Regions from separate parts of the Burkholderia oklahomensis C6786 genome, predicted to be linked through region 3. Evidence: predicted binding sites of a transcription regulator. Region 3 holds the regulator's gene; each other region holds the start of a gene.
What was found. The regulator FNR, encoded in region 3, switches genes on or off when oxygen is low (the NO sensors DNR and NnrR bind a similar motif). The targets are predictions, from matches to a motif close to TTGATNNNNATCAA.

Region 1 (5,535 bases), 1.7 Mb from region 3:
GTGCCTTCGCATCGTCCGATCGAACCTCCGACGCGGCGAAAGCGGCGCGGACGAGCCCGCCGGCATCGCTTCCGCGCAACTCAGCGCGCGGTCTTTTTCGCGACGCGCCGTGGGACGCCGCTCGTCGCGATCGCGTGTGCGGCGGGCGCACGCTTCGGCCGTTCGGCCTTCTGCGCCGAAGGCGCTTTCACGGGCGGCGGCTCGGCCGTCTTGCGCGCCGTGCGCGCGCGCAGCGGCTTCTGCTCGCCCGGCAGCGACGGGAACGCCGGCTGCCCGTCGCCGAAGAGCGGCAGCGTGCCGACCGCGATCAGCTCGACGGGCTCGTTGCCGACGTTCACGACGCGGTGCCGCTCGTGCGCATCGAAGTGCAGCGAATCGCCCGGGCCGAGCGGAAAGTCCTGCTTGCCGACCGTGTAGCGGACGCGCCCCGACAGGACGAACACGAATTCGTCGCCGGCATGCGCGACCCATTCGGAACAATAGCCTTCCATCATCGACACCTTGACCGCATTGAGCTGGCTGCCCGTGAAGGTGGTCGACAGGCGCTCGTAGCGCTGCTGCGTCGGGCGGATCGAATACGATTCGCGGCTGCCTTGATGCGAATCCGGCTGATCCTGACGGGGCTGGTCGATGAGCGCGCTGAGCGGCGCGCGCAGCGCTCTCGCGACGTTGACGAGCGAAGAAATCGAAATGCCGGTCAGGTTGCGTTCGACTTGCGACAGGAATCCGACCGACAGGTTTGCCTCGGTGGCGACCTCGAGCAGCGTTTTCTTCAGCTCGCGGCGCAGGCGGCGGATGCGTCCGCCGATGTGCATGATGTCCGAATCCATGAATCTCCCACGAGGCTGCGATTGCCGTTCGACGCAAGCGCGCGGCGCGCCGGCGGTTGCGTCGGCCGCGCCCGTTGCGCGGGCGCGGCGCGGCGATGATGCCCGTGCATTGTACAGCGACGCTTTTGGCTTTTTGCGCGTGTGGAGGCGTGTGTCTAAGCGCGTCGCCGACGCTGCGCCGGGTGCGTTTGCGACGACGGGCGGCGCTTGACTCAGGTCAAGGCCGCCGTCGCGCGACGGGCGATCATACAGGCTGGCTGGGTGGGACGCACGAGCGTCGATCGCGCGTGACGACGCCGGCGCGCGGGCCGCGCAATCGGGCGGCCGCACACACGAGGCCAGGAGACCGTCATGGTGCGTAAATATCGGGTCATTCTCGCGACCATCGCCGTGTTCATATCGCTCGCGGGGATGATGGAAGCCGTTCGCGGCCTGCTGTTCGACAGCAATGCCGAATTTCTGTATGGCGTGGTGGCGCTGTCGCTCGGCGTCGCCGCGTTCGTCGTGCTGCTGAATCCGACGCCGAAGGATGAGCTCTGACCGTGTCGCGACGCGCATCCCCGCGTCGGACGGTTCATGCGTCGGACGGTTCATTCGCGTGGAAGCACACGAAATCACGCCGTCTGCGCGACGCAGGCGCGCGGGGCTGGCTGGTCGTCGAACGGTTGGCGCGGCCGTCTCGGCCGGGACGGCAGCCGGTTGTCCATCGCCGGCCAATTCCGATTCCCGGCTTCATCCGCTCATCATCCGCCCGACGCCACTGCCGAGTGCGCGCGCGTGTCCGCGAGCGGCAATTCTCCCCAGCCGAGCGGGATGAACACCGTGCCGCCCGCTTTCTCGATCGTTTCGACGAACGCGCCGAGCGTCGCGCCCGCGGCGATCGACAGCGGCTCGCCGCCGAAGTAGCTTTCTGTCCGCAGCCACGGCGCGAGCCCTTCGTTGATGTCGACGACGCTGCAGGTGACGGCGCTGCGCCCGGCCTCGGGCGGCAGCAGCGGGCCGTCGAACGCGACGCGCAGGAGCTGGTCCGGACTGTCCCCGTAGGGCGGCCCCGCGTACAGCTCGTAAGGCGCCTCGCTCCAGCGGTCGCCGCATTGGCGGTCGAGCGGCAGGCACGTGAAGTAGGCCCACGGATTGCGCACGAAGCACAGGCGATAGGTGTCGCGCACGCCTTCGAGATTCGCTTTCAGTGTCATGGCTCGCCTCTTGGTTCGACGCTCGCGGGGCCGGCACACCGGATGTGACGGGGCGTGCGATGCGACGATCATCGTTCCGCCGCCGCCCGGCGCGTTGACGCAGATCAACCGTGCACCGCGCGCGGCCGGTTGACGTGGGTCAAGCGCGTGCGGCGGCGCGGTTCTATGCTGAAGCATCGATGGCTCCGTTGCCCGTCCCGGCAGCGGCTACAGGAGGTTGTCATGCCCGTCATGAAGATTTCGTTTCCTCAAGATCCGCCGCCCGAATATTGTGCGCGCGATCTCGTCGTTGCGTTCCCCGCGCTCGTCGACGGCGAGTACGTGCAATGCGCGATCACGGCCGAGGCGCTCGAGGATCATTTCGGCGCGGCATCGCTGAAGGAAGACGATCTGCTCACGGCGTTCGACCTGCACCGCGGCAAGATCGAGCATGCCGCGCGCCGGATGCTCACCGAGATCGGCGGCAAGCCGGTCTTGCTGCACAGCGGGTTCTTTCGATTCCTTTACGAGTAGCGCCCGCGCGCCGCACGGCTTCGCGTTGCGCCGCGGCGGCTGATTCGGCAGGAGAGCGACATGACGTTGTCAGGGAACATTCAGGAAGGCGACTGGACGGTCGAAGTGACGACGTCGCCGGCGCAGGGCGGTTATGTGTGCGACATCAAGGTGATGCACGGCGCGCCGGGCGGCGCGTTCAAGCACGCATTCCGGCACAGCAGGACGTTTCCGACCGAGCGCGACGCGATGCTCGAGGGGCTGCGCGCCGGCATGACCTGGATCGAGCTGAAGATGTCGAAGGCGTTCAATCTGTAGGGCGGGCGCGCGCTGGCCGCACCGCACCGCGCTTCGCCGCCGCGTGCGGGCCCGCCGCCCGCGCGCGTCAATCCTCGTCCGGGTCGTCGATCAGCTTGTGCCGCAGCGCGTAGCGCACGAGCGCCGCTTCGTGCGGCATCTGCATCTTCTCGAGAATCCGCGTCTTGTACGTGCTGACCGTCTTCGCACTGACGCACAGCTCGTCGGCGATCTGCGTGAGCGTCTGTCCGGACGCGATCCGGCGGAACACGTCGAACTCGCGGTCGGAGAGCCGGTGGTGCGGCAGCGTCTCGGCCGGCTCGTTCAGGCTCTGCGCGAAGCGCTCGGCCATCGCGAGGCTCACGTACACGCCGCCCGACGCGACCTTCGTCACCGCGCCGACGAGCTCCGAGCTCGCACTTTCCTTCGTCAGATAGCCGGACGCGCCGGCACGGAATGCGCGCACCGCGTACTGCTGCTCCGCATGCATCGTCAGCACGAGGATCCGCAGCGCGGGCTTCTCGTCCTTGATCTGCTTGATGAGCTCGACGCCGTTGCGTCCCGGCATCGACAGGTCGAGCACGAGCACCTGCGCGGGCGTCGAGCGGATGAGCGAGATGGTCGTCGCGCTGTCGGACGCCTCGCCCGCGACCTCGAAGCCGGACGCATTCTGCAGGATGTGGCGCAAACCGTCGCGCACGAGCGCGTGGTCGTCGGCAATCAAGACCTTGATCATGGGTGGAAATTTTCCTGTCGAATCGATTGCGTCGGGGAGGCCGGCCGGTGCGCGCGGGCGGCGGCCGCGAATGCGGCGGCGCGGGCCCGCGCGGGCGAACCGGCGCAGGGCGCGGCGTGCACGCGTTCGTTTCGTACCGTCGCACGAGCGGTCGTCAAAGTTTTACTCCCGAGGCCGGCTGCGATGCGGCGCCCTGAACGCACGGACGCCACTCGCAAGTGGGCCACGGCCTCTTATCATGAATATTGAGATGAATTGTGCTCGATTTGACTGTTTTTGGCTAATGGGATGGCGCAGGAGGCGTGGCGAACGAGGCGGCGCCGCCTGCCCGACGCGCGTCGAGCGGGCCTTGCGCGCACCCCGAACGCACACTTGATCCTCGTCAACGGCGGGCCCTGCGCGGCGCGCGAGACTCTCGGCAGGGCGTGCTCGCACGCGATCGAATGGTGTTTTCCCGGAGGTGTCGACCATGTATAAACGTATCTTCGCGGCGCTCGACGGCAGCCGCAGCGCAAGCGTCACGCTGGACGAAGCGATCAAGATCGCCGAGACGTTCGGCGCAACGGTGACGGCCGTGTGCGTCGTCGAGCACAAGCCGCAACTCGTCGACGTCAATGCCGCGTACATCGAGCCGCAGGAGGAAGACGGCTCGGCGAGCGAGATCGCGACCCGCGTGCTCGCCGACGCGAAGGCGCGGCTCGCGCAGCATCACGTCGAAGGCACGGTGCGCGCGATCGATTCGTATGGCGAGGACGTCGCGGTGGTGCTGATGCGCACGGCCGCCGAATGCGACGCCGACCTGATCGTGATGGGCACGAGCGGACGCCATGGCATTCGCCGGCTGCTGCTCGGCAGCGTCGCGGAATCGCTGCTGCGGATCGCGGATCGGCCGGTGCTGCTGCGCCGCTACGACGAGTCCGCGCATTGATACGGGCCGCCGCGCCCGGTTGTTGCATTGCGGCATCGGGCGCGCGCCGGCTGACGCGGCGAAACGGCGTCGGTCGTCGGAATCGTCGGTTGAAAGCGCTGCGAAAGCCGCGCGGGCCGTACGGCTCGCGCGAGATGTAAAAAAACGAAAGGCGTCCGGAAGCGGGCGCCTTTCGCGCATATCGGCCCGGGCCGAGCCGACGGGCAAGCGCCGGGCCGGCGCCCCGGTATCCGTTCCGGCACCGGCTCGCAGACGCCGCGCCGCTCAGTGCGACAGCAGCACCGGCACCGTCATCGATTCGAGCATCGTCCGGGTGACGCCGCCGAGCACGCGCTCGTGCGTCCGCGTGTGGCCGTACGCGCCGAGCACGAGCAGGTCCGCATGCAGGTCGGCTGCGCGGTTCAGCAGCGCCGCGCCCGTTTCGACGCCGGGCACGTGCGCCGACGTCGAGAACGACGCCTGGATGCCGTGCCTGCCGAGGTACGCGGCGACGTCGATGCCGGCTGGCGCGAGATCGGCGCCCGTCTTGCGGCGGCGCAGGATGCTTTCCACCGTCACGAAGCGCGCGCGCCTGAGGATCGGCAGCGCGTCCGTGACCGCACGCGCAGCCTCGCGGCCGCCGTCCCACGCGACCAGCACGTTCTCGCCGAACGTGCGCATCGCGCCCGTGAACGGCAGCACGATCGCCGGCACGCCGCAGCTCATCACGACGTCGTCGATGAAATGCTGCTCGATGTATGCCGTGTCGTCGCCCGGATCGGGCTGGCCGAGCACGACGAGGTCCGCGTGGCGCGCATGCAGCGTCGCGACGTCGGTGGGCGGGCCGGCCGGCGCGCGCCATTCGAAGTTGACGCCCGCGCGTTCGCCCGCTGCCGTGAAGCGCGCCTGCGCGTCGTCGCGCCGTGCGGCGTGCTGAGCCTCGTTCGCCGCGAGACGCAGGCTTTCGTCGCTGCGAAAGAGCGGCCGCATCAGATCCTGGCACACGACGTACAGGCCGATCACATGTGCGTCCCAGCGCCGCGCGAGGTCGAGCGCGAACTCGGTGCGCGCGTCGCT
Region 2 (5,535 bases), 1.7 Mb from region 3:
GAGCATAGAGCGTTTTTAAAACCCTGTAGGCCGCGCAGTCTTGTGGGCGCGCAACGTGAGCGAGCGAGCGGCGGCGAGCGGCGGCGAGCGGCCGGCGGGACGTTCGAGCGGGTGTTCGCGGCATGTGTCGATCGATGTGCGGCGGAGCGGTGTCGCAGGCGATCGTCGTGCGCGGACGATCGCTTCCGTCGTCGAACGAGTCGATGAAATTTCGATGGCGATGCGCAAAGCGATCCGTTGAAACGGCGCGATCACACGGTCGCCTCCAACGGGAAATTCGAGATCGGGATCGGGACCGGTGCCGAAACAGCCGTCATCGCATGAATCGCGGAACGCGAATGGCTCGAACGTGCGCATCCGGACGAGCCGGCGTTGCGCCCGCTCGCAGCGACCGCCGACCGTCGATCATCACCCGCAGCATCGTCACGATGGTCGTCGAGACGTCGAACGCGATCCGAACGACGCCACCCCGCCGACGCGCCACGATGCATGGACGCCGTTCGAGCGCCCTGCGCGACCGGCCGCGACGACGGCCCCGGAAAACAGCGGAGGACAATCGAGTCGACCGAGCTCCGCCCGAACGCTCACGCTTCGCGCTCGCCCGAGGGCCGCCGCGAGCACATGCCGTCGCCCGTCAGCCGCCCGCCATCACGCCGCCTGCCCCGCCCCTCGCCGCACGAAGCCGCACATCGCGAGCGCGACGGCGGCGAGCGCCGCGCCGGTGAAGAACGTCGTCGGCGCGCCGTGGTGCTCCCACAGCCAGCCGGCGAGCGCGCTCGCCGCCAGCATCGCGACCCCGCCCGCGAGATTGAACACGCCGAACGCGGTGCCGCGCAGGTCCGACGGCGCGGTTTCCGCGACGAGCGCCGCCAGCATCCCCTGCGTGAAGCCCATGTGCAGCCCCCACACGGCGACGCCCGCGAAGAGCGCCGTCGGCGACGCGCTCGCGCCCAGCAGCAGATCGGCCGCGATCAGGAGCAGCATGCCGGCCGCGAGCGGCGCGCGCGCGCCGAAGCGGTCCGACACGATGCCGACCGGATACGCGGACGCCGCATACGCGACGCTCATCACGACCATGACGGCCGGAATCCACGCGATGTCGAGACCCGCCTGCTGCGCGCGCAGCACGAGGAACGCCTCGCTGAAGCGCGCGAGCGTGAACGCGGTGCCGATCACCACGACGAACCAATAGCGCCCCGAAAACTCGCGCAGCGCGCGCCAGCGCAGCGGCGAGCGAAACGCGCGCGCGGCGGCGGGCGCGTGCGCCGGCTCGTCGACGCCGATCAGGATCAGCGCGACCGCCAGGAAGGCGGGCGCCACCGCGAACCACAGCACGATTCGGATGTGATCGGCGAACGCGAGCATCAGCGCGATCGCGAGCAGCGGGCCCGCGAACGCGCCGACCGTATCCATCGACTGGCGCAGCCCGAAGCACGCGCCGCGGATCTCGGGCGGCGCGATGTCAGCGACGAGCGCGTCGCGCGGCGCGCCGCGGATGCCCTTGCCGACGCGGTCGAGCAGCCGCGCGGCGGCGACCGTCGACGGCCCGCCCGCGAGCGGGAACAGCGGCTTCGTCAGCGCGGCGAGCCCGTAGCCGAACAGGAGCAGCGCCTTGCGCCGGCCGAGCCAGTCGCTCAGCGCGCCGGAGAAGATCTTGACGATCATCGCGGTCGCCTCGGCCGCGCCTTCGAGCACGCCGAGCGCCGCGACGCTCATCCCCATCGTCGTGACGAGATAGATCGGCAGCAGCGCATGGATCAGCTCGGACGACAGGTCCATGCACAGGCTGACGAAGCCGAGCGCCCAGACGGTGCGCGGAATCGGCGGACGGACGGAGGAAGCGGGACGCGCTGGCATGGGCGGGTTCTTGACCGGTCGGGATGGGTTTCGTGTGCGAAGCGTCGAAGCAACAGCGCGCCGCAGCGGCGCGGCCGACATCCGCTCGGCGCGCCGCCGCCGCGATCGGTGCGCGGCTAGTCCGCCAACCCGGCGCGCACCGGATAGCCGCCGCCGTCGCCCGGCTCGACGGGCGACGCGACATAGCGCGCGGCGTCAAAGTCGGCGGGCAGCGGCTCGACCGGATAGCCGAGCTTTTCCCACGCATCGAGGCCGCCCTTCAGCGCGAGCGCGTGGCGGATGCGCTTGCGCTGCAACTGGCTGACGATGCGCTTCGCGGTCGCCTCGTTCGGGCACACGCAGTAGACGACGATCGGCCGCGTCATCAGGTCGGGATGCAGCGGATCGGGCGAATCGAGATCGAGCGGATAGGCGCCCGCGATCCGGTACGCCTCCTTGTCGCGCACCGCGCGCGGCCGCGCGTCGAAAACGACGGGCGGCGCGGCCGACTTCAGCATCGCGTCGAGCTGCTGCGGGCTGATGCGGATCTTCGCGAGCCAGTGGCGGAAGCGGACGCGCATCACCCAGCGGTACAGCACGAACGTGACGAAGATCGCCGCGAACGCGTCGAACAGCGTGCCGCCGCTCGCGCTCACCCACTGCATCAGCCGCGCGATCTCGTCGTGCAGCGCCGCGCCGCCGAAGAGCCACACGCTCGCCCACAGCGACGCGCCGGCGACGTCCCACAGCAGGAACACCCAGACGGCGACGGCCGTCGTGCCGAGAAGCGGCGCGGACACGAGTCCGAGGCCCGGCAGGAATTTCGCGAGCACGAGGAGCGGCGCACCATGCTTCTCGAACACCTTGCGCGCGACGCGCAGCGTCGTGTCGAGCGACAGCGAGAAGCGCACGAGCGCGTTCAGGAGCCGCCGGCCGCGCGCGCGGCCGGCGAAAAACCACATCGAATCGGCGAGCACCGTCGCGGCGACCGCCGCGCCGAGCATGCTCGCATAGGACGCCTGGCCCATCGCCGCCATCGTGCCGCCGACGATCAGCATCGGCACGGCCGGAACGGGCATGCCGAGTTGCGTGACGAGCACGCTGGCGAACACGGCCCACGGGCCGAGCGACGCGGGAATAGCCTGGGGAAAATGCCACACGGGCGCACCTCGAACGCGACGAATGCCGAGCCGGGTGGCGTCGGCGCCCGCGGACCGCCGCGGCGCCGGCCGCGGCGCGTGCGCGGCGTAGATCGGCAACCCGCATTCTAAACGCGTTTCATGACCCGCTCGTGCAAGCGCGCGAGCGCGTGCGTCCGCCCGGCTTCGAGAAACCGGGCGGAATCGGGAACGACGGCGAACCGCGGCAGCGCGCGGCCCGCGCCTACTCGGACACTTCGATGACGACCTTCAGCGCGCGCGTGTTCGCCGCGTGGCCGAAGGTTTCGTACGCCTGTCCGATGTCGGCGAGCCGAAAACGGTGCGTGATCAGCTGCTTCGGATCGAGCCGCCCCGCGCCGACGGTCTTCAGCAGCATCGGCGTGCTCGACGTGTCGACGAGCCGCGTCGTGATCGTGATGTTGCGGTCCCACAGCGTCTCGAGATGCAGGTCCGCCTTCACGCCGTGCACGCCGACGTTCGCGATCACGCCGCCCGGCGCGATGATCTGCTGGCACAGCTCGAACGACGCGGGAATGCCGACCGCCTCGATCGCGCAGTCGACGCCGGCGCCCGTCAGCGCCTTCACCTCGGCGACCGCGTCGACCTGGCCGTTGTCGACGCACGCGGTCGCGCCGAAGCGCTTCGCGACCGCGAGCCGGTTCGAGTCCGGATCGATCATCACGATCTGCGCGGGCGAATAGAACTGCGCGGTCAACAGCGCGGCGAGCCCGATCGGCCCCGCCCCGACGATCGCGACCGTGCAGCCCGGCTGCACACGGCCGTTCAGCACGCCGCACTCGAAGCCCGTCGGCAGGATGTCGGACAGCATCACGAGCGCCTCCTCGTCCGCGCCCGGCGGAATCCGGTACAAGCTCGTCTGCGCGTGCGGGATCCGCACGTATTCGGCCTGCGTGCCGTCGATCCGGTTGCCGAGGATCCAGCCGCCCGTCGCGCAGTGCGAATACATCCCGCGCCGGCAGTATTCGCACTGGCCGCACGACGAGATGCACGAGATCAGCACACGATCGCCCTCCTTCAGCGTGCTCACCGCGGCGCCCACGCGATGCACGACGCCGACGCCCTCGTGGCCGAGAATGCGCCCCGGCTCGCAGCTCGGCACGTCGCCTTTCAGGATGTGCAGGTCGGTGCCGCAGATCGTCGTGCGCGTGACGCGCACGATGACGTCCGTCGGCGCCGCCAATTCCGGCATCGGGCGCTCGTCCAGCGATTTGCCGCCGGGCCCGTGATACACCAGCGCTTTCATGTCGTCTCTCCGCTCGCGGGGCGTGGGATGCCCCTCGCGCCCCACTCTAGGCGCTTGCCGCGCGCGCCGGTTGACGCGAATCAAGCGCCGCGGCCCGTCCGCGTGCGGCGCCCGCGCGCAGCGTCCGCCCGCGGCCGGACGGCCGGACGGCCGGACGGGCTTTGATCTGAGTCAAGCGCCCCGCCCGCGCGCTTCATAGACTGGGGGCATACGCACAGACGGCGCACGGGGCGCCGGAACCAAGGAGAACGAGCGATGAGCTACAAGAGCATCCTGGTCCATCTCGACACGAGCGACCGCGCGCGCGCGCGGCTCGAAACCGCGCTGACGCTCGCGCGCCAGTTCGGCGCCTACCTGACGGCGATCTTCGCGATCTACACGCCGGAGCCGACGTCGTTCTACGTGATGGCGGGCACCGCCGACTACTTCTCCGATCAGGAGAAGCGGCGCGGCGAGAAGCGCGCGGCGCTCGAGCGGCTGTTCCACGCGGAGTTGACGCGCGCGAACGTGCAGGGCCAGTGGCTCGTCGCCGATGCGCGCGCGAACGAATCGGTGCCGCATTACGCACGCTACGCGGACCTCGTGATCGCCGGCCAGACCGATCCGGACGACCCCGAAACCTACGTAGACGACAGCTTCCCCGACACGCTCGTGCTGTCGGCGGGCCGCCCGGTGCTGCTGCTGCCGTACGCGGGCATGCCGTCCGCGCTCGGCACGCGCGTGCTCGTCGCGTGGGACGGCAGCCGCGAGGCGACGCGGGCCGTCCACGACGCGGCGCCGTTCCTCGCGCTCGCGACGAAAACGACGATCGTCACCGTGAACGGCGCCACGCAGGAGCCGCCCGGCGGGCGGATTCCGGGCGCCGACATCGCGCTCACGCTCGCGCGCCATCACGCGAACATCGACGTGCGCGACCTGGAGCGCTCGCGCGACTCGTCGATCGGCGACGTGCTGCTGTCGCACGCGTACGAATCCGGCACCGACCTGCTCGTGATGGGCGCGTACGGCCACGCGCGCTGGAAGGAGCTGATTCTCGGCGGCGTGACGCGCACGATCCTCGCATCGATGACGGTGCCGGTGCTGATGTCGCACTGAGCCGCGCAACGGCGCGCGCCTCCGCAGCCGCCCGAAGAGGCGCGCGGACGGCAAGCCGCGCGGGCGCGCAGGCCGCCGCTCGCGGCCCCGCGCGCCCGATCCGGGTCAGTCGGGCGGCGCGTTGCGCGGCCGACGATGACCGAACGAAAGGGGTGTTGGGAGACAAACATGTATTCGATC
Region 3 (5,535 bases):
CGCGTAGACCTCCGCCATCGACGGGTTTCACCTGCCCGGCCTTCACCGATCGCCGCACGGTAGGCGGATGGAACGCAAACCGTCGATATGCGCCGGCCGATCGACAAGCAACAGGCCTAACGTTCGGCTTGTCGATGGATGAAGCGCGAGCGGCTTGCCGCCGAGGGCTGGAGGCACGAACGTCAGCAAGCCGCTCGCGCGGGACTGCAACGAAGGGGAAAGTCTCGGCACATCGAGAACAGCAGCTTTCGCGACAAGCCGATCGTCTTCCCCAACACATCACGGCAACGATCGACCGACGCACGAGATCAGGCCGATCCGACCTGCGCCAAACGCCCCGCGCTACCAGCACGGATTATTACGAGGAACCCGCCGCGCCGTGCTCGGCCGCGCGAACTTGTACGGCAGTTCCTGCCGATCGAGATAGGCCTGGATCGTCGGCCATTGAGCGTCCGCGAGCAGCATTTCGCAAACGTGCGGCATATCGGGCGAGGCGCTGTCCACGCCGATCAGGTCCGGCAGCGAGTACCGGTCGGCGTCTTCGGTCAGCAACTCGAGCACGACATACGGCATAGGTTTCCTCCTTCTCCGGTTGAACGAAACGAACAAGCAGGCGCAGCGGCTACGCCCATCGACACGCATCTCCGGCGCCAACGCCTGCCGTCCTCCATCGAGCGCCGCACGAAACACAGGGAACGGTATCGCCCGATGCGTTTCAAACCAGCATCGGCTCGCGTCGGCAGGCGAGCCAGCCCGAGTTCCAGCCAAGTCTATTACGGCGTCGAGGAACGCGGCGCGAGCCGACCCGGTCGATACGCAAATCGCGCGCAAAAAAACCGCCGCGCTCGATCGAAACCGGAAAAGTCCGACGCCGCGTTTACTCGGCTGCGTCAGTTCGCCGCATCGTAGTCAGTAATCGTTTACTTTGTAAAAAGACATCGTCAAACTCGATCGGCCGAACGGCCGATCTTTTCTCAACCGCACCACGGAGACATCATGTACCAGCGCATTCTTGTCGCAGTCGACGGCAGCGAAACGGCACGCCACGCATTCGACGCGGCGCTCGACATCGCGAAGACGAGCGGCGCGGAATTGCAGCCCTTCTACATCGTGGAAAACGCTGCGATCTACTACAACGTGCCCGGCTACGATCCGTCGATCCTTCGCACGCAACTGCTCCAGCAGGGCAACGATCTGGCGAAGGAATTTGCGCAGAAGATGCAGGAAGCCGGCGTGAAGGGCGCGATGAAAATCGGCGAAGCGTCGTCGCTCGCCGACGTGCCGTCGCTCATCGTCGACGGCGCCAAAGCGTTCGGCGCCGATCTGCTCGTGCTCGGCACGCACGGCCGCCGCGGTTTCAAACGGCTCGTGCTCGGCAGCGTCGCCGAACAGTGCGTGCGCCACTCGGCGCTGCCCGTGCTGCTGATCCCGTCCGCCGCCCATCCGGAAGATCGGGACAGCTGACCGAACGCAACGGATGCGATGTTTCGCCGCAACCGCGCGTTGCGGCCGAACAAGGAAATCGCACGGGGAGTCGCGGCGTTTTGTCGCTAAACAGGCTTTGTCCACGATGGGACAATGGCTTTACCGATTCAACCTCAGAGCCATCCATCATGCTTACGCCCGTCGCCCGACCCGCCGCCGCCGCTGCTCCCGTCCATGCCTCCAGTACGTGGGCACCGCGTCAGGCCGCGCACTGTTCGACGTGCGCGATGCGCCATCTCTGCATGCCCCAAGGGCTCGCCCCCGAGGCGCTCGCGCGCCTCGAATCCGTGATCTGCACCGCGCGCCCGGTCCGCCGCGGCGAAACGCTGTTCCGCGAAGGCGATAATTTCGACAACGTGTACGCGGTTCGCTCAGGATCGCTGAAGACCATCGCCACACGCCACGACGGTCGCGAGCAAGTCACCGGGCTGCATCTCGCGGGCGAAGCGCTCGGCCTCGACGGCATCTGCGACGACGCGCATCCGCGCACCGCGGTCGCGCTCGAAGACAGTTCGGTCTGCGTGATTCCGTACAGCGCGCTGAAGACGCTATGCTCGGAAGCCGGCACGATGCAGTTGCGGATGCACAAGCTGATGAGCGAGCAGATCGTCCGCGAGACGTCGCAGACAATGGTGCTCGGCTCGTTGAACGCCGAGGAGCGCGTCGCGGCGTTCCTGCTCGACGTGTCGTCGCGCTACATGAAGCGCGGCTATTCGCCTAACGAATTCAACCTGCGGATGACCCGCGAAGACATCGGCAGCTATCTCGGCATGACGCTCGAGACCGTCAGCCGCACGTTGTCGAAGTTCCACAAGCGCGGGCTGATCGAGATGCAAGGCCGGATGGTCCGCATCGTCGATTTCGACGGCCTCCACCGCCTGTAACCAGGCGCGGCTCGTTTTTCATCGCATCGCATCGAATCAATCGAGAAACTGCGCGGCGCGCTTCTTGAGCGCCGCGCTGAACTCGTCCAGCCAGCCGATCGACAATCGCCAGCTCTGCCAGTAGAGCTCGACGTCGATGCTCTTTCCTTCCGACAAATCGACGAGTTCGCCCGCGGCGATCCGACGCTCGACCATTCGCTCCGGACACATTCCCCAGCCCAGCCCCGCCTCGCACGCGCGCAGATAGCCGGCGACGTGCGGAATCCAGTGCTGCGGCGGATCGAGATCCACACGCGTCACGCGCCGGATGAAGCGCGCCTGCAGGCCGTCCTTCGGATTGAACATCACGCACGGCGCGCGCCGCAGCGCGTCGCGGTTGATGCCTTTGCCGAAATAGCGCGCGTAGAACGCGGGCGAGCACACCGCGTGATAACGCATGCGGCCGAGGCGCGTCGAGCGGCAGCCCTGGATCGGCTCGGCGAGTGCCGTCACCGCGCCCTGCACGCTGCCGTCGCGAATCCGCTCCGCCGTGTAGTCCTGATCGTCGATCACGAGATCGAGCAGCGTGCCGCTTTCCGCGCAGAACGGGCCGACCGCGTCGACGAACCAGGTCGCGACGCTGTCGTCGTTGACGGCGACGCGCAGTATCGGCCATGCGCCCGTCTCCACGCCGGCGAATCCGGGCATGTGCCCGGACAGCTCGGCTTCCAGCATCCGCACGCGCTCGGTGTGGCGGCACAACAGCGCGCCCGACGTCGTCGCGACGCACGGCTGCCCGCGCTTGACGAGCACGCTCCCCACTCGCTCCTCCAACAGCTTCACGCGCTGCGACACCGCGGAAGGCGACACGTTGAGCGCTTTCGCCGCCCGTTCGAACGAGCCGTGACGGATCACTTCGGCGAGCGCATCGAGCAACGCGTAGTCGAGCATCAGTTTTCCTTAATCAGCATTAGATGATTTAGCTTTTCTTACCCAGGCGATCAACGCAGACTAGCGCCTCCTGCTCCATTAGTCCATCGCCTGAAGCAACAACGAACATGAACTGGATCGCTTTTTCTCACGGCGCGATGCTGTGCGCATCGCTCATCGTCACCATCGGCGCGCAAAACGCGTTCATCCTTCGGCAAGGAATCATGCGCTCGCACGTCGGCAAGATCATCCTGCTCTGCACGCTGTCGGACATGATCCTGATCGGCGCGGGCGTCGGCGGCGCGTCGGTGCTCGTCGAGCGCTATCCGGCCTTCGTTCACGCGGTGCTGTACGTCGGCCTCGCGTATCTCGCATGGTTCGGCCTGAGCGCGCTGCGCCGCGCATTCAAGCCCGGCCACGCGACGCTCGACGCGACGGGCGCCGCCGTCGCGCCGCCCGCGCAGCGCGCATGGCCGATCGTGCTGATGACGCTCGCGTTCACGTGGCTCAATCCGCACGTTTATCTGGACACGTTCCTGTTGATCGGCACGGCCGGCGCGCGCGAGCCGGAAGGCGCGCGCAGCGCGTTCGCGATCGGCGCGATGGCGGTCAGCGCGATCTGGTTCGTCGCGCTCGGATACGGCGCGCGGTTGCTCGCGCCGTGGTTCAAGCGCGCGCTCGCATGGCGCGTGCTCGACGGCGCGATCGGCAGCATGGTGCTGTTTCTCGCGGCCGTGCAGTTGCGGTGAGGGGGTGATGGGTTTCGCGCGGCCCGCGAGCGCGTGCGTCGCGCATGTCGCAGGCTGCGGCGGTCGGCGCGCCGCATGCAAACGTCGAGATTTCCCGCAGCTCGATCAGCGCGGCGTTTGCCGCCGAATCGAATATACGACGGGTCGACGCAGCGGACGCCCGCCCGCAAGCGCGGAACGATCGCAATCGCGCGAAGCCGCTCGCTGCATGCCGATCCTGCACATGACGCGTTGCGACCGAAGATTCGCGGCGGCCGTCCGCGCGAATACTTCGCTTGGCTGAATACTGTCGAAATCGTCGATGAGCGCCGCCCGCCCGATCGCGGCGGCGACGCGACCGAGCGGGCGCGAGGCTGGCTAACGCGATTAACGCTTGCGGATCAGCATGTCCGGGGTGAGCTGGCCGCATCCGTTCGCCCCCAGCATGGCCATGTTGCGGTCCACTTCCTCCTGCAACAGGCGGATCGCATGCGCCACGCCGGCCTCGCCCGCCACGGCCGCCGCGTAGTTGAAGGGCCGCCCGACGAACACCATGCGTGCGCCCAGCGCCAGCGCCTTCAGCACGTCCGATCCTCGCCGAAAGCCGCTGTCGATCATCACCGGATAATCGCCGCCCACCGTCTGCACCACGTCCCGCAGGATCCGCATCGGCGACGAAGCGCCGTCCAGCTGGCGGCCGCCATGGTTCGAAAGGATGATGCCGTCGGCGCCCGCCTCGCGCGCGATGACGGCATCCTCGACGCTGAGGATGCCCTTGATCACCAGATCGCCTGTCCATTGCCGGCGGATTTGCCGCACATGCGTCCAGTTGAGGTGGTCGCGCGCGGAGAAATCCCGCAGCACGTTGGCGGAAAGGATCGGCGCGCCGCGTGTCGCAAACGAATTCTCGAAGTGGGGCATGCCGTGCTTGAGCAGCGTGCGCGCGAAGGTGCCGAGCAGCCAGCTCGGCCGCGTCAGTCCGTCCCAGAAAAGGCGCAGGCTTGGGCGCAGCGGCGTGGAAAAGCCCGTGCGCACGTTGTTTTCACGGTTCGCGGACACCGGAATGTCGACGGTGATCACAAGCGTCCTGTAGCCGGCACGCGCGACGCGCTCGAGCAATGCGCGAATGCGGCTCGCGTCTCCCGGCAGGTACGCCTGGAACCACGTCCCCGGTGCGGCGGCGGCAACTTCTTCCAGCGGAATGAGCGAGGAACCGCTCATGATGGAGACGATCCCCGCGCGCTGCGCCGCATGCGCCAACACGACGTCGCCGCGATAGACCGACAGCGCATGGATGCCCATCGGCGCGATGCCGAACGGCGACGCAAAGCGCTGACCGAACAATTCGACTGCCTGCTGCCGCTGGGAAACGTCGCAGAGCACGCGGGTCACAAAGCCGTATTCATCGAACACGGCGCGGTTGTCGTCGCGGGTGCGGTTGTCTTCGGCCGCGCCGCTGACGTAGCCGAAGATCGGACGCGGCAACACGCGACGCGCCTTGGCCTCGAAGTCGTGCAGACTCAGTACGT

Region 1: the regulator FNR is predicted to act here: its motif matches at 3,924-3,937, upstream of BG90_RS27945 (universal stress protein).
Region 2: the regulator FNR is predicted to act here: its motif matches at 4,422-4,435, upstream of BG90_RS27930 (universal stress protein).

The regions. Positions count from the first base shown of each region.
Region 1 is NZ_CP009556.1:2,307,825-2,313,359, reverse strand. It holds gene BG90_RS27975 (helix-turn-helix domain-containing protein) at 81-830, opposite strand; gene BG90_RS27970 (DUF2964 family protein) at 1,182-1,370, shown strand; gene BG90_RS27965 (hypothetical protein) at 1,574-2,026, opposite strand; gene BG90_RS27960 (DUF1488 family protein) at 2,249-2,539, shown strand; gene BG90_RS27955 (hypothetical protein) at 2,600-2,836, shown strand; gene BG90_RS27950 (response regulator) at 2,904-3,551, opposite strand; gene BG90_RS27945 (universal stress protein) at 4,021-4,479, shown strand; gene BG90_RS27940 (universal stress protein) at 4,744-5,535, opposite strand, start outside.
Region 2 is NZ_CP009556.1:2,301,763-2,307,297, forward strand. It holds gene BG90_RS27910 (protein kinase family protein) at 16-357, opposite strand; gene BG90_RS27915 (MFS transporter) at 649-1,857, opposite strand; gene BG90_RS27920 (VTT domain-containing protein) at 1,974-2,996, opposite strand; gene BG90_RS27925 (zinc-dependent alcohol dehydrogenase family protein) at 3,220-4,260, opposite strand; gene BG90_RS27930 (universal stress protein) at 4,516-5,355, shown strand; gene BG90_RS27935 (universal stress protein) at 5,524-5,535, shown strand, end outside.
Region 3 is NZ_CP009556.1:568,856-574,390, reverse strand. It holds gene BG90_RS20555 (hypothetical protein) at 343-573, opposite strand; gene BG90_RS20550 (universal stress protein) at 997-1,464, shown strand; gene fnr (fumarate/nitrate reduction transcriptional regulator Fnr) at 1,614-2,369, shown strand; gene BG90_RS20540 (LysR family transcriptional regulator ArgP) at 2,406-3,299, opposite strand; gene BG90_RS20535 (LysE/ArgO family amino acid transporter) at 3,407-4,027, shown strand; gene BG90_RS20525 (alpha-hydroxy acid oxidase) at 4,394-5,535, opposite strand, start outside.